Regions from separate parts of the Specibacter sp. NPDC078692 genome, predicted to be linked through region 1. Evidence: riboswitches for the same ligand, from Rfam matches in the RefSeq annotation. Region 1 holds a riboswitch; each other region holds the start of a gene.
What was found. Region 1 has a riboswitch for S-adenosylmethionine ahead of AB0O97_RS17505 (hypothetical protein). Riboswitches for the same ligand answer to the same signal wherever they lie in the genome.

Region 1 (3,474 bases):
AGCCAACGTGGTCGGCATGCAGGTGGGTATTTACCACGACGTCCACGTCCTGCGGTGCGATGCCCGCCGCGGCGAGCCGGCCCAGGAATTCGGTCTGCAATTGCGACCAGCTGGGCACGTCGGGTCGGTCCTTGTCGTTGCCGACGCACGTGTCAATGAGGATCACTTTTCCGCCACTGCGCAGAACCCAGGTCTGCATGGCGACGCGGGCCGTGCTGCTCAAGACGGTGTCGCCGTCGGATTCAAGGAAGTGGGGCCGCAACTGGTCGGCGCCGCCTGTCCAAGCCGCGGGATCCGTGCCGGGGAAGAATTGCTCCGGGGTCATGCCAATGCTGCCGACGCTTTCAACGACGCGAGTTACGGTGACGTCTCCGATGGTGAGGACTGGGGCGGTTTCAAGGTTGGAAATTGTCATGGTGATCTGTGCTTTCGCTCGGTGGATTCGTTCTGTGGATTCATTCGATGGCTATGTGAAGTACCGGGGCAACGTGAAGGTAAGTCCCGGCGGGCTGTGTTCTTCCAGCCCTGAAATCCAGTATTCGTTCCAGCGGGGAATCGTGGCACTCCCGCTTTTGCCTACCACTGACAGGGGTAGGCAGCATTGCGTGAAAGGCAGCAGACTAGGGGCATGACATCTCAGGACAATGGCGAGCTGGGTGCTTTTCTGCAGGCACGCCGTGAACGCATTACCCCGAAACAAGCCGGTCTCACGCTGTATGGCGACCGGCGCCGTGTGGCCGGGCTGCGCCGTGAGGAGTTGGCAATGCTGGCTGGAGTCAGTTCTTCCTATTACACAAGGCTGGAACAGGGGCGCTCACGCAATGCCTCACACCAGGTTCTGGATGCTCTAGCCACAGCACTGCAGCTCAACAGCGCCGAACGGGCCCACTTGATTCGGCTAGGGACAACCCCTAAGCGCCGCCCGGGAACCCCTAAACCGCCTATAGAGCACGCCGATCCGGCTCTGCTGGAACTGCTGGCGGCTGTCGGTGACGTACCAGTGCTCATTCTGGGCCGGCGCAGTGACGTTCTCGCCTGGAATTCCTTGGGCCACGCGCTGCTTGCACCACATCTAGATATAGCGGCGCCACTATCGCCTGCAGCGCGACCGAACATGGCATCCATGGTCTTCCTGGACACTGAAACTCGTGCCCTGTATCTGGACTGGCCATCCAAAAGCCGTGCTGTGGTGGGCAATTTGCGGCTCATCGCCGGCAAGTACCCCGAGGATCCGCTACTGGCTCAACTGGTGGGTTCCTTGGCCGTAGCCAGCCCAGAGTTCGCTTCTCTTTGGGCCGACCACAGGGTTCAACCGTGCGCGACTGCTGTGTACGAACTGGCGCACCCGCTCATCGGAAAACTTGCGCTGACCCAACAGACCCTCAGATCGGTGGAGCACCCCGATCAAACCTTCGTAACGCACACGGCTGCGACGCACACGGCTGTCCCTGGATCGTCGGCGCGAGAAGCGCGAGAAGGGCGAGAGGCGCTGGTGCTGCTGGCGCAACTGGTGGGAACCGCGCAGGCCGAGGCAGACAATGCTGCCCGGCTGCACACGCAGCCGCACACCCAGCGGCGCGATAGTGAACGGCGCTAGAAAGCGGAGAGCCGGAACCCCACGTTGCGGCCGGCCCGCACACCGCTCTGCGCCACCGTGACGACCAAGGTGCCCAGCTCTGGAATCCAGCGGGCCGGGCGAACCGCCTGGGTCAGGGCTGTGGCAAGCTGTTGCGGCTCCTGCGTCTGATAGTCGTGGAAGCCGTTGGGGGTTTGAAAGGAAACGGCGCCGCGGTTCACATCTACCGAAGGCAGCACCGGAATTCCGGTGGATTTTGCGGGGGCGGACTGCCCAACATTTTGGCGCTGACGGGGCGTGACAGGGGTGCTCGAAGACATGGCGATGACCTTTGCTTGCTCTTGCCCAACGGAGGTTTCCGCGGGCCGCTTCCTCATCCGAACCACCCGTGAAGCATGGGGTTGGCGTGCGGCCAGTCGGAGCTTGGCGCCGCATCTCTTGAAGCTGTCCTCTACACTACTGTTTTAACGGCCGACGGCGGATGGTGACGTAATAAATTACGTCACCATCCGCCGTCGTACTTCTGAGAAGGTTACTTCACGAGTTACTTCACCAAGGTGGCAGCGTCCTCATCCGGGTTGGAGTCCGTGGCCGCCGCGGCGAGGCGGTCGTCCCAGCCCTTGCGGATGTGCGCGGGGGTCGCCGGGGTCAACAGGGAGATGACAACGTAGACCAGCAGCGAGGCGATGAGGCCGAAGTAGATGGGCTCGTTGGCGTAGATGCCGTCGGCGCTGGGGATGATTGAGGTGGCGTACAGAACCAACATGACCAGGGTCAGTGCGCAACCTACGGCCATGGACCAGGCGGCGCCGAGGCCCGTGCCGCGCTTCCAGACCAGACCGCCGATGATGGCCACGAGCAGGCCGCCAACCAGGATGTCGTAAGCGATGGTGAGGGCGAAGACCACATCGTTGACCACGATGGAGATGACGATCACCATGACACCCAGGATCAGTACGTACCAGCGGTTGGCGCGGACGTCGTGCTCGGGGTTGGCGGTGTCGGAGGCATCGATGGTCTTGCCGAACCAGCTTGCAACGAAGGGGACAACGTCTTTGCGGGCCACCGTGGCGGCGGCAATCAGGGCGCCGGACGCGGTGGACATCATGGCGGCCACGGCGGCGGCCATGACAATGCCGCCGATGCCCATGGGCAGCAGGTAGGTGGCTACTTCGGCGTAGACAACGTCCTTGCCTAGGCCTGCAACATCGATGTCTGGCAGTGCCACAAAGGCGGCCATGCCGATCATGGCACCGGCAACGCCGTACAGGATGCAGTAGATGCCGGCCGTGGCGCCGCCCCACCGGGCCACCTGCGGATCGCGGGCGGTGAAGACGCGCTGCCAAATGTCCTGACCGATGAGCAAGCCCAAGGTGTAGACCACAAAGTAGGTGATGATGGTCTGTACGCCGATGCCATCCCACTGGAAGAAGCTGGCGTCAACGCGTTCCTTGATGCCGGCCAGGCCACCGGCTGCGTTCCAGGTGAAGGGCAGCATGAGCAAGAAGATGCCCACGGTCTTGATGACGAACTGCACCTGATCGGCGAGCGTGATGGACCACATGCCGCCAATGGTCGAGTAAATCAGCACAATGACACCACCGATGGCTATGGCCAACCAACGGTCCAGGCCAAACAGCACCATGAAGATGGTGGCGTAGGCGCCGGTGGAGGTTGCCGAGATCATGATGGTGTAAGCCAGCATGACAATGCCGGACATCTTGGTTGCCTCGGCGCCGTAGCGCAGGCTCAACATTTGCGAGACCGTGTAGATCTTTAGCTTCTGCAACGTCGGAGCGAACAACAGGCTCAGTAGCAGCACGCCGACGCCGATCGCGACCACCAGCCACATGCCGGAAATTCCGAACTTATACCCCAGCCCAACGCCACCAACGGTG
Region 2 (3,474 bases), on a different contig from region 1:
ATTGCCCGCGAGCGCGGCTTCACCCCTCCCAACCGCATCAGCTACAACATGCAGACCGCACCGGCCGGCGCCATCTATACAGGTACCCCGGAACAGGTCGCCGAGAAGATCCTGCTCACGCATCAGCACATGGGCCACGACCGCCACATCCTGGAAATGGATTTCGCCTCGGTGCCGCAAACCGACGTCCTGAAGTCCATTGAACTCTTCGGCACCGAGGTCAAGCCCTTGATCGATGCAGAACTCCGCAACACAAAGAAGGTAAGCGCATGAGCCAGCAGTCCCCCGCCCTCCACGATCCGGCAACCACCACCATTGGCATCCTCGGCGCCGGAAAAGTAGGCACCGGCGTTGCCCGGCAGGCCATCAAGGCCGGCTACCGTGTGCTGATTGCCGCCTCCGGGGACCCGAAAAAGATCGACTTGATCGTCTCTGTCATGGCTCCCGGCGCCATCGCCGTCTCAGCGCAGGACGCCATGGAGCTCTCCGATTTGGTGGTGCTTTCGGTGCCGCTGCACAAATTCCGCACGCTGGATCCGGCCGCTCTTGCCGGCAAGCACGTCCTGGACACCATGAACTATTGGCGCGACACCAACGGCGATATGCCAGAGCTGGCCGAGGCGCGCTCCAGCTCGGAAATGGTGCACGCCCATCTTCCCGGCGCCCGGCTCGCGAAATCGCTGAACCACATTGGCTACCACGAGCTGGAGTTGGATGCCCGTGACGCCGGAGCCGCTGATCGCCGCGCGCTGGCCGTTGCCTCGGACGATCCCGAGACTCGCGCTATGGTGCTGAACTTCGTGGAGCACCTGGGGTTTGACGCGGTCGACGCCGGTCACCTCGCCCAAGGCGCTGCATTCGAACCGGACACCCCCATCTTCACCGGCACCTACGATGAGGCTGGGTTGCAGGCAGAACTTCTGGCACATGCCGCTACTGCACAAGCTGAGCTCAGCCCCGTCGCCTAGACGCCTTGACGCTTTGAAGCCTTGAAGCCTTGAAGCCTTGAAGCCTTGAAGCTTAGAGGCATAGGCGGCTATTCCTCTGGACACTTAGGTCTCTGGATCTGAGCCCGACGCTTGCCGGTGCGGTCGATTCCCTATGCTTTATCCTCGATCACGCACCGGCTAGCGCCGTCTGGACCAGCATCTAAATCAGCGCTCACACCTTGGTGATGAAGGTGCGGAACGGTGTCGGGTTACTGAATAGATCTTGGACGGGGCAACGCGCCTCCACGGTGCGGGCCAGTTCGTCATACCGTTCCTGTGTTTCCGGACCGCTGATGTTCACTGCCAGACGGATATCACTGAACCCCGGGCGCACGGTGTCATCCAGACCAAATAGGCCGCGCACGTCCAGATCCCCCTCGGCGTTGATGGTGATGTCATCCACCTGAATGCCGAGCTGCTCGGCGTACAGCCGGTACACCACAACTTGGCAGGAAATGATGGCACCCAACGCGTATTCCACCGGGCTGGCAGCCACGTCGTCGCCGGCCAACGCGGCGGGCTCGTCCACGGTGAATTGGTGCTTTCCGGAGCTGATGCGGGTGGCCACCGAACCCACGCCCACGCCGTCAACTTTGTAGGTCAGCTTTGCGCTATCCGGGTTGGCACCGATCCGCTGCGCCCATGCTGCACCGGCCTCGCCGAGGCGGGCTGAACGGAGGGCTGCGTCATCGATCGACGGGATAAAAGTTGATTCGCTAAGTGTTGCTTCACTCATGGTGGTGTCCTTCGTATGAAGGCGAGTGCGAGGCACTGCGCCATACTTACGCCAACGGCTGGTGTCGAAGGCGTCGAATCCTCACCTGGGGCACCCCACTATGGTTGCGAGGGTTGCCGTTCGACCGGCCAGGGCCGCATGGTCGAAACTCTTGATTCTGACTCTCAGTCTGCCTACCACTGGTCCCCGCGGGCAAGGATTCCGTCACACAGGGCAACATCACGACATCCATCCGTGAGTTATGGCCGTTTAGGGTGCTCTAAACAGCCATAACTCACGGATGAATTCGACATCAGGCTCCGCCGGGACAGGCAGGAGCGGAAGGCAGGTCCAGCAGCTCCGGAGGGCAGGTCCGTCCACCACCTAGAAGCAACTTAAGATGGATACATGAGCGCAACACTTGTGGCAAAGGACCTTTCCGGCGGCCACGCCCACCGCACCCTGTTCACTGGTCTCTCCTTCACGGTGGCCCCCGGCGACGTCATTGGCGTAGTCGGCGCCAACGGAGCCGGAAAATCAACACTTTTGAGCCTCCTCGCCGGCGCTGCAACCCCGCAAGGCGGCACCGTGAGCACAGCACCGCAGGACGCCTTCGTCGGATGGTTGTCGCAGGAGCATGAGCGACTCGACGGCGAGAGTATCGCCGCGTACATTGGCCGGCGCACCGGCTGCACCGCCGCCACTGAAGCCATGGAATCCTCCGCCGAAGCCCTGGGTTCCGGCAATTCCGCCGACGACGACCGCTACGCCACAGCTCTGGATCACTGGCTGGCGTGCGGCGCCGCAGACCTCGATGAGCGCATCCCAGCCACCCTGGCCGAGCTCGGTCTGGATGTTGGCCCCGAGGCCGCCATGACAGGGCTTTCTGGCGGGCAGGCCGCGCGCGTTGCCCTGGCCGCGCTCCTGTTGAGCCGCTTCGACATCGTGCTACTAGATGAGCCCACCAACGATCTGGATCTGGCCGGGCTGGCCCGGCTCGAGGAGTTCGTGAAGGGACTGCGTGGCGGGGTGGTGCTGGTGTCCCACGATCGTGAGTTCCTGGCTCGCACCATCACCTCCGTGGTGGAGCTGGATCTGGCACAGAACAAGGTGGGCGTGTACGACGGCGGCTACGATTCCTTCCTCGAGGAACGCGCCATCGCCAAACGCCACGCCCGGGAGGCCTATGACGAGTTCGCCGACAAAAAGGCTGACCTCGTGGGACGGGCCCGTGTACAGCGCGAATGGAGCTCCCAGGGCGTGCGCAACGCCATGAAAAAGAGCCCCGACAATGACAAGATTCGGCGCAAGGCGGCCAGCGAATCCAGCGAGAAGCAGGCGCAGAAGGTGCGGCAGATGGAGTCCAGGATCGCCCGTCTGGACGAAGTTGAGGAGCCACGCAAGGAATGGGCGTTGCAGTTCAGCATTGGCGCAGCCCCGCGCTCCAGCACCGTAGTTTCCACCCTGAACGAAGCTGTAGTCCGGCAGGGGGATTTCACGCTCGGCCCGGTCTCGGCGCAGGTCAACGCCGGTGAACGCATTGGCATCACCGGCCCCAATGGTGCCGGGAAGTCCACCCTTTTGCGGTTGCTGCTGGGCCGCACTACCCCGGACGACGGCGTCGCCTCCTTGGGTGCTAACGTGGCCATCGGTGAGATTGATCAGGCCCGCAGCCAATTCCCGGAAGCCGCTCCCTTGGGGGATGCGTTTGAGGCTCTGGTGCCGGAGCTGAATCAAGCCGAGGTGCGCACACTGCTGGCCAAATTCGGC
Region 3 (3,474 bases), on a different contig from region 1:
TCAAGATTGAGCCCAAGTCCATTGGCGTGGGCCAATATCAGCACGATCTCACCCCCGCCAAACTGGACCGTTCTCTTGACGCTGTCGTGGAAGACTGCGTCAACGCGGTGGGTGTGGATCTGAACACGGCCTCGCCCGCGCTCTTGGCGAGGGTGGCCGGCGTCGGGCCTCTATTGAGTGAGAACATTGTGGCTCACCGCAACGAGAATGGCCCCTTCAACAAGCGCCGGGAACTGCTCAAGGTGGCGCGGCTGGGCCCGAAGGCGTTCGAGCAGTGTGCCGGATTCCTGCGGATCACCGGGGGATCGGAACCGCTGGATGCCTCCAGTGTGCACCCTGAGGCGTATGGTGTGGCCCGCAAGATCCTCGTCGCGGCCGGTGCGGGCACTCATGAGCTTGCCGGTGGTCTCGGCGCGGTGGCATCCGTGAACCCGGCCGATTTCATCGAGGGTGAGTTTGGTTTACCCACTGTCAAAGACATCATTGCCGAGCTGCAAAAGCCTGGGCGTGACCCCCGTCCGCGCTTTGAAACCGCCACGTTTACCGACGGCATCGAGAAAATCACCGATCTGCGCCCCGGCATGATTTTGGAAGGGACCGTCTCCAATGTGGCCGCGTTTGGCGCCTTCGTGGATATTGGCGTGCACCAAGACGGGCTGGTCCACGTCTCGGCCATGAGCAACAGCTTCGTGTCCGATCCGCACGCTGTAGTTAAGTCCGGCCAAGTGGTGCGCGTGAAGGTTCTGGAAGTAGAGCCCGAACGCAAACGTATTTCGCTCACCCTGCGCCTGGACGATGAGGTGGGTGCCGGTGCCGGTGCTGGTGCGCGTGCCGGTGCGGGCGCCGGCGCTAACTCGCGTGCCCGCAGCAAAGGCGCCAACCCCGGCCAGGGTTCTACCCAAGGTTCCGGCCAAGGCTCAAGTCAGGGCCGCCGGCCGGGTGGGCAGGGTCCCAGGGCTGCAGACGTGCAGAGCCCACGGGGTGCCGGCGCGCAGAGCCCCCGGGGTGCCGGCGCGCAGGGTCGTCCCAATACCGCGGCACCGTCGGCCAATACAGCCTTGGCCGAGGCGCTGCGCCGGGCAGGGCTGGGCAAGTAGCGCCACAAAGCAGTCCGGCGACGTTGCAGCTGCGCTTGGTTGCGACGTAACCACGCGCCCGTCCAAAGGACTGGCGGCCACTGCGTGAACTCATACGCACGACTGAACGTTACTGGCGCGTATAGACACTCATGCGCACCACTTGCGGCCAGTGGTGCGTATGAGTTTGCTACTCCTACGCAACCCAGGCGGCCCAACCCAATCAGCCCAATGGAAGGGGGAGTGTCCGGCGTCGTTCATCAGTCAGAAATTTGGACAAGGGCACCTTTGTCGCGAAAATTCAAGGACATCTTCGGCCAAAGTCATAAACTCGTCACAATCTTGCAAGCGCGCGGAGATTCTTTCACACTGGATGCAGGTCATGAGTGTCAGCGCACAGCCCCGGCTTGCTGACCGGCAACCCTCCTTCCGCGGTGGGGTGCCCCGGGTGAGGACCTGGCATCGAGCCATCCGGCTCCGGTGCAAGCGCGGGCCATCAGCAACGCAACCCTCCACGCATTGTGCGCAGGAGGCTTCGCAGGTGCAGGCCTCTAGTGTTAAAGGAAACAGCCATGAGCAACGGTTGGTCATTTGAAACCCGTCAGATCCACGTAGGCCAGGAGCCCGACGCCACCACCGGCGCCCGTGCATTGCCGATCTACCAGACAACTTCGTTTGTGTTCCCGTCGGCAGAAAGTGCCGCGGCACGGTTCGCCTTGGCCGAACTGGAACCCATCTACACCCGCATCGGCAACCCCACCACGGATGCCGTGGAGCAGCGCGTCGCCAACCTCGAAGGCGGCGTCGGCGCACTCCTGCTGGCATCGGGGCAGGCGGCAACCACCTTCGCCATTTTGAACATTGCAGAAGCCGGCGACCACATTGTCTCCAGCCCCAGCGTGTACGGCGGCACGTTCAACCTGCTGGCCCACTCGCTGAAGAAGCTCGGCATCGAGACCACCTTTGTTTCGGACCCCGACAACCTGGACGAATGGCGTGCGGCCGTCAAGCCGAACACCAAGGCGTTCTTCGGCGAGACGGTCTCCAACCCGCGCCAGGACGTGCTGGACCTGGAAAACATCAGCGCCATCGCCCACGAAGCCGGCGTGCCGCTGATCGTGGACAACACCCTCGCAACGCCGTACCTGCTCCGCCCGATTGAGTGGGGTGCCGATATCGTCATCCATTCGGCCACCAAGTACCTGGGCGGTCACGGCACAGCCATCGGCGGCGTGATTGTTGACAGTGGAAACTTCGACTTCGCGGCAAACCCGGAGAAGTTCCCCGGCTTCAACACCCCCGACGAGACGTACAACGGCCTGGTCTATGCCCGTGACCTCGGCGTGGGCAGCGCACTCGGTGCCAACCTGGCCTACATCCTCAAGGCCCGCGTCCAGCTGCTGCGCGACCTCGGATCCGCCATCTCCCCGTTCAACGCCTTCCTGATTGCCCAGGGCATCGAGACGCTGAGCCTGCGCGTGGAACGCCACGTCAGCAACGCCGTCACGGTCGCCGAATGGCTCGAAGCCAACGAGAACGTTGAAGCCGTTGCCTACGCCGGCATCCCTTCAAGCCCCTGGTTTGAGCGTGGCCGCAAGTACGGTCCCAACGGTGTTGGCGCCATCATCTCCTTCGACATCAAGGGCGGCATCGAGGCTGGCAAGCGCTTTGTGGACGGCCTCGAGCTGCACTCGCACGTGGCCAACCTGGGCGACGTCCGATCCCTCGTGATCCACCCGGCCTCCACCACCCATGCCCAGCTCTCACCCGAGCAGCAGCTTGCCGCGGGTGTGCGGCCCGGAGCCGTTCGGCTGTCCGTCGGCCTGGAAAACGTCGCCGACATCATCGCAGACCTGGAAGCCGGATTCCGCGCCGCAAAATCGGCGTGATCCCAGTGGGACACACGGTGGACAAGGGCTTGTTTTCCTCCGGGTTCGCACCAGCTGCAGCTGAACCCGTTGGTGCGGACTTCTGCGCGGCTGTAGGACGGGGCGGTGGTGTGTTGCGCTCCATCCAGATTGGCGCACTCCCGCTGGAAGCCGGGGGCGAGCTGCCGTCGGTGACCATGGCCTTTGAATGCTGGGGCACCCTGAACGCAGCCGGCGACAACGCTGTACTCATCCAGCACGCACTGACCGGCAGCACGCACGTTAGCCGCGGCGATTCCGAAGAAGATGGCTGGTGGGAAGGCTTGGTGGGTCCCGGCGAAGTCATCGACACCAACAAGTACTTTGTGGTGTGCGCCAACATGATTGGTGGTTGCTATGGCACCACCGGGCCCTCCAGTATTGCCGCGGATGGCAAGCCCTACGGTTCTCGCTTCCCGTTCATCACCATCCGCGATTCTGTCGAGGCCGAGGCGCTCTTGGCCGAGAAACTGGGCATCGCCTCCTGGTTC
Region 4 (3,474 bases), on a different contig from region 1:
CAGGGCCTGGACTAGGAAGAAGTAGGGGTCGGTGCCCTTGGTCGCCGCCACGGACTTGCCCTTGAGATCAGCAACTTTGGTAATACCGGAGTCCTTGTTAGTGACTAGGGCCGCCCACTCAGGCTGGGAGTAGAGCGAGATTGTCTTGATGGGGGAGCGGTTGGCGCGTGCCAACAGCGCCGCGGAGCCTGCCGTGGAACCAACGTCGATGGCGCCAGCACGCAGTGCCTCATTGGCCTTGTTGGAACCAGCCGATTGCAACCACTTCACGGTGACGTTTTTCTCGGCCAGAGTTGCCTCCAGCCAGCCCTTCTCCTTGATAATCAGGCTGAGCGGGTTGTAGGTGGCGAAGTCGATGTTGAGTGTATCGGAGCCGCCCACCTTGCCAGCAGCGTCGGTGGCTGCATTCTCACCGGTGCAGCCGGCAAGGGCCAAAGCGGAAACGGCGGCTGTGAATCCGAGGAATGAGCGTCGGTTGAAAAGAGCTGAATTAGACATGGTGGTCCTTAAAATGGGTGTGCTGAAGAGTGAAAGAGAGAAAGTAAAAAGTAGCGGCTAGTGGCCGTCGACGCCGAGGCTGGTAAGCAGTGAGCTGCGCAGCCCGGCCAGTTCTGTTGATGCCCGGTCGCGGGGGCGTGTGCCGGGCACGTCCACGGTGCGCACAATGGTGCAACCGGGCTGGTCCGTGCCGTCGGAGCCCAACAGGATGATCCGGTCCGCGAGCTGCAATGCCTCATCTACGTCGTGAGTGACCAACAGAACCGTGGTCGGTTCTGCCGAATGGATATCCAGCAGCAGGTCCTGCATGGTGATTCTAGTCAGGGCATCCAGCGCGCCAAAGGGCTCGTCAAGCAATAGAACTCCAGGGTTGCGAGCCAAGGCGCGGGCCAAGGATGCGCGCTGGGCCATGCCGCCGGAGATTTCCCGCGGCCGGTGCCCGGCGAAGGCGGATAGACCCACCAGTTCCAACAGATTTTCCACCACGAGGCGGCTGCGGGCGGAGTCGGCTCCGGCAGGAACCCCGATCGCCACGTTGCTGGCGATCGACTTCCAGGGCAGGAGCCGAGGTTCCTGGAAGGCTACGGCACAGCGTGAATCAATGCCGGTTACGGCTGTTCCATCAATGCTCACGGAGCCGCTGCTGGGAGCGTCGAGTCCGGCAACGGCACGCAGGAGGGTGGATTTTCCGCAGCCAGAAGGTCCCAGTAGGGCTACGATTTCCCCGGCCTGAATGTCAAAGGAAACATCACGGAGCACGGTGTGGGTGCCGGCCTTGGAACTGAAAGACCTGCCAAGCCCATGAAAGGAAACCGGCATGGCCGCAGTGCCCTGGGGATCAGAAACTATTGTTGGTGGCGCCACTGGTTCGGCAGACACCGAGGGCGAAAGTAAAGCAGACATCACAACACTCCATCGTTCCTGGCGGTAGCACCCTGCCGGCGATGACTCCTTCTACAAAGGTGTCAACCAGGGTTGCTGCGGCGTCAATGAGCCAGATCTCTCGGCCGCTCGGGATGGTCATCTCAAGACTAGGACGTAGTGGTGTGCGGCAGAAATCGGCAAGCGGGTGGAGTTCGCGAAGCGTAACAATCGGTGGGAGGACTAGGCTCGTAACATGGCACACCTCAATGACCCGCAGCTCATCCGCCGGCTCTTGACCACACCCGGTCGCTGGGCTGTTGTGGGCTTGTCCGGTAATCCGCTGCGACCTGCCGTCGGTGTTTCCTTGTACCTCCAGCAGCACCTGGGCCAGGAGATCATCCCGGTGAGTTTGAAAGGCGATGACGTCCATGGTGCCAAGGGGTACAAAGCCTTGGCCGAGGTCCCCGGAACCATCGACGTGGTGGACTGTTTTGTAAATTCCACCCGGGTGGGTGATGTTGTAGACCAGGCCATCGCGGTGGGTGCCAAGGCTGTCTGGCTCCAGCTGGGCGTTATTGACGAGGACGCGGCCCAACGTGCACAAGCTGCAGGACTGGACGTGGTGATGAATACCTGTCCCAAGATTGAAGCCGCAAAACTCGGGTTGTAAGCGGCGCAGGCTGTGCTGAACGACGATCTTCAGAAATAAGGAAAGCTGCCATGCCCCGCCATCTTGACCTTTCACCCAGCCGTGGCCGTTGGGTGGCTTTTTCGGTGTTGCTCCTAGCGATTGCACTCGTGGCCACCGGCCTGTGGTGGGTCAACACCAACAGTTCAGCGCTGCCGGGCCCAGTAACTGCGCCAGCTACTACCGCGCCGCCCATAAGTACCCCCGTCGCAAGCAACCCGGTCACAAAAACTCCTCCCGAGAGAGCCACTGCCTCGAGTACCCCCGCGGCGACTGGCACTGCCTCGAGTACGCAAGCTCCGGCGTCGGAAGTCCCCAGCGCTCAGCCAGCGACTAACCCGGCCACCGGGAGGGTAGACACCCTTGAAGGGCTGGTGCCGGACTATGTGCTGCCGCCCATCGTCGACGGGATGGCGCCGGTGCTGACCAAGGTGCCTACCGAGCAAAAGGTGGTGTTCGTGACGATCGACGACGGCGCCGTGAAGCGGGACTCGGACCTGGCGCTGCTGGAGCAGCACGGGATCAAGGCCTCGTTGTTTCTGGCTCACAATTTTATCGCCGGAAGTTCAGATTTCTACAGGAAATACACTGCGGCCGGACACCTCATTGAAAACCACACCATGACCCATAATCTGGGATTTATTCAGCTCAGCTACGAGCAGCAAAAGGCCGAAATTTGCGGCATGGCTGACTTCGAAGAACAGCAGTTCGGGCGCCGGCCGGTCTTCTTCCGACCGCCGGGTGGCCCATACACCATGGCCACCCGGCGGGCTGTTGCGGAGTGCGGCATGAAGGCCATTGTGGATTGGGAAAGCAAGGCAAATGCAGGGGGAATGGACTACCAAGTGGGCGCGGGGCTGCGACCTGGGGACATTGTGCTCATGCATTTTAGGAAGGAATTCCCGGAAAACCTCGCGGCCTTCCTCAAAGCGCAAAAAGCAGCCCGACTCAAAGTGGTGCTGCTCGAAGATTATCTGGCCACCCCGTAGCATCACGTAGAAAATAGAAGGAGCTTAAGCCGGTGGAAAACGAAGATCGCACCCGGGACGCCACCGAAGTTCACACGGAGCCGAGGGCGCTGGCCCAGCTACCGGTGGTGCTCGCGCTGGCCGACGCCGGAAAACTACGGGTCAGTGCTGCCACACGGAAACCCACGGCTGCCACCATGCGGTTGTTGGAGACTGTGCTGCCCGGCGGGGAATTTTATGCCAACGAACCCATCTCCGGTTTTGCCTGGCCGTTACTGCTGCAGGCCGGTGGACTGGCAGACGGTCCCAGAATGGCATTGACGTCGCGTGGCTGCACGGCACTATCCAAGGACCCTGCATTGGTTTTGAAGGGACTTTGGGAACGGTGGTTGAAGGCGGGGATCATCGATGAGTTCAGCCGAATAGAAGCCATCAAGGGCCAGCGCTCCGCCAACG

Region 2: linked by a shared signal. The riboswitch ahead of AB0O97_RS07660 (OsmC family protein) and the one ahead of AB0O97_RS17505 (hypothetical protein) in region 1 are both predicted to bind S-adenosylmethionine.
Region 3: linked by a shared signal. The riboswitch ahead of AB0O97_RS00450 (bifunctional o-acetylhomoserine/o-acetylserine sulfhydrylase) and the one ahead of AB0O97_RS17505 (hypothetical protein) in region 1 are both predicted to bind S-adenosylmethionine.
Region 4: linked by a shared signal. The riboswitch ahead of AB0O97_RS15525 (ABC transporter ATP-binding protein) and the one ahead of AB0O97_RS17505 (hypothetical protein) in region 1 are both predicted to bind S-adenosylmethionine.

The regions. Positions count from the first base shown of each region.
Region 1 is NZ_JBFBLV010000033.1:39,006-42,479, reverse strand. Features, by position in the region: gene AB0O97_RS17515 (MBL fold metallo-hydrolase) at 1-415, opposite strand, end outside; gene AB0O97_RS17510 (helix-turn-helix transcriptional regulator) at 629-1,597, shown strand; gene AB0O97_RS17505 (hypothetical protein) at 1,594-1,896, opposite strand; SAM riboswitch class IV at 1,909-2,020, opposite strand; gene AB0O97_RS17500 (sodium:solute symporter) at 2,121-3,474, opposite strand, start outside.
Region 2 is NZ_JBFBLV010000008.1:2,232-5,705, reverse strand. Features, by position in the region: gene AB0O97_RS07670 (LLM class flavin-dependent oxidoreductase) at 1-273, shown strand, start outside; gene AB0O97_RS07665 (NAD(P)-binding domain-containing protein) at 270-968, shown strand; gene AB0O97_RS07660 (OsmC family protein) at 1,162-1,725, opposite strand; SAM riboswitch class IV at 1,763-1,882, opposite strand; gene AB0O97_RS07655 (ABC-F family ATP-binding cassette domain-containing protein) at 2,113-3,474, shown strand, end outside.
Region 3 is NZ_JBFBLV010000001.1:110,492-113,965, forward strand. Features, by position in the region: gene AB0O97_RS00445 (Tex family protein) at 1-1,097, shown strand, start outside; SAM riboswitch class IV at 1,455-1,571, shown strand; gene AB0O97_RS00450 (bifunctional o-acetylhomoserine/o-acetylserine sulfhydrylase) at 1,649-2,965, shown strand; gene AB0O97_RS00455 (homoserine O-acetyltransferase) at 3,076-3,474, shown strand, end outside.
Region 4 is NZ_JBFBLV010000025.1:32,845-36,318, forward strand. Features, by position in the region: gene AB0O97_RS15520 (aliphatic sulfonate ABC transporter substrate-binding protein) at 1-498, opposite strand, end outside; gene AB0O97_RS15525 (ABC transporter ATP-binding protein) at 556-1,317, opposite strand; SAM riboswitch class I at 1,408-1,521, opposite strand; gene AB0O97_RS15530 (CoA-binding protein) at 1,616-2,032, shown strand; gene AB0O97_RS15535 (polysaccharide deacetylase family protein) at 2,083-3,039, shown strand; gene AB0O97_RS15540 (hypothetical protein) at 3,072-3,474, shown strand, end outside.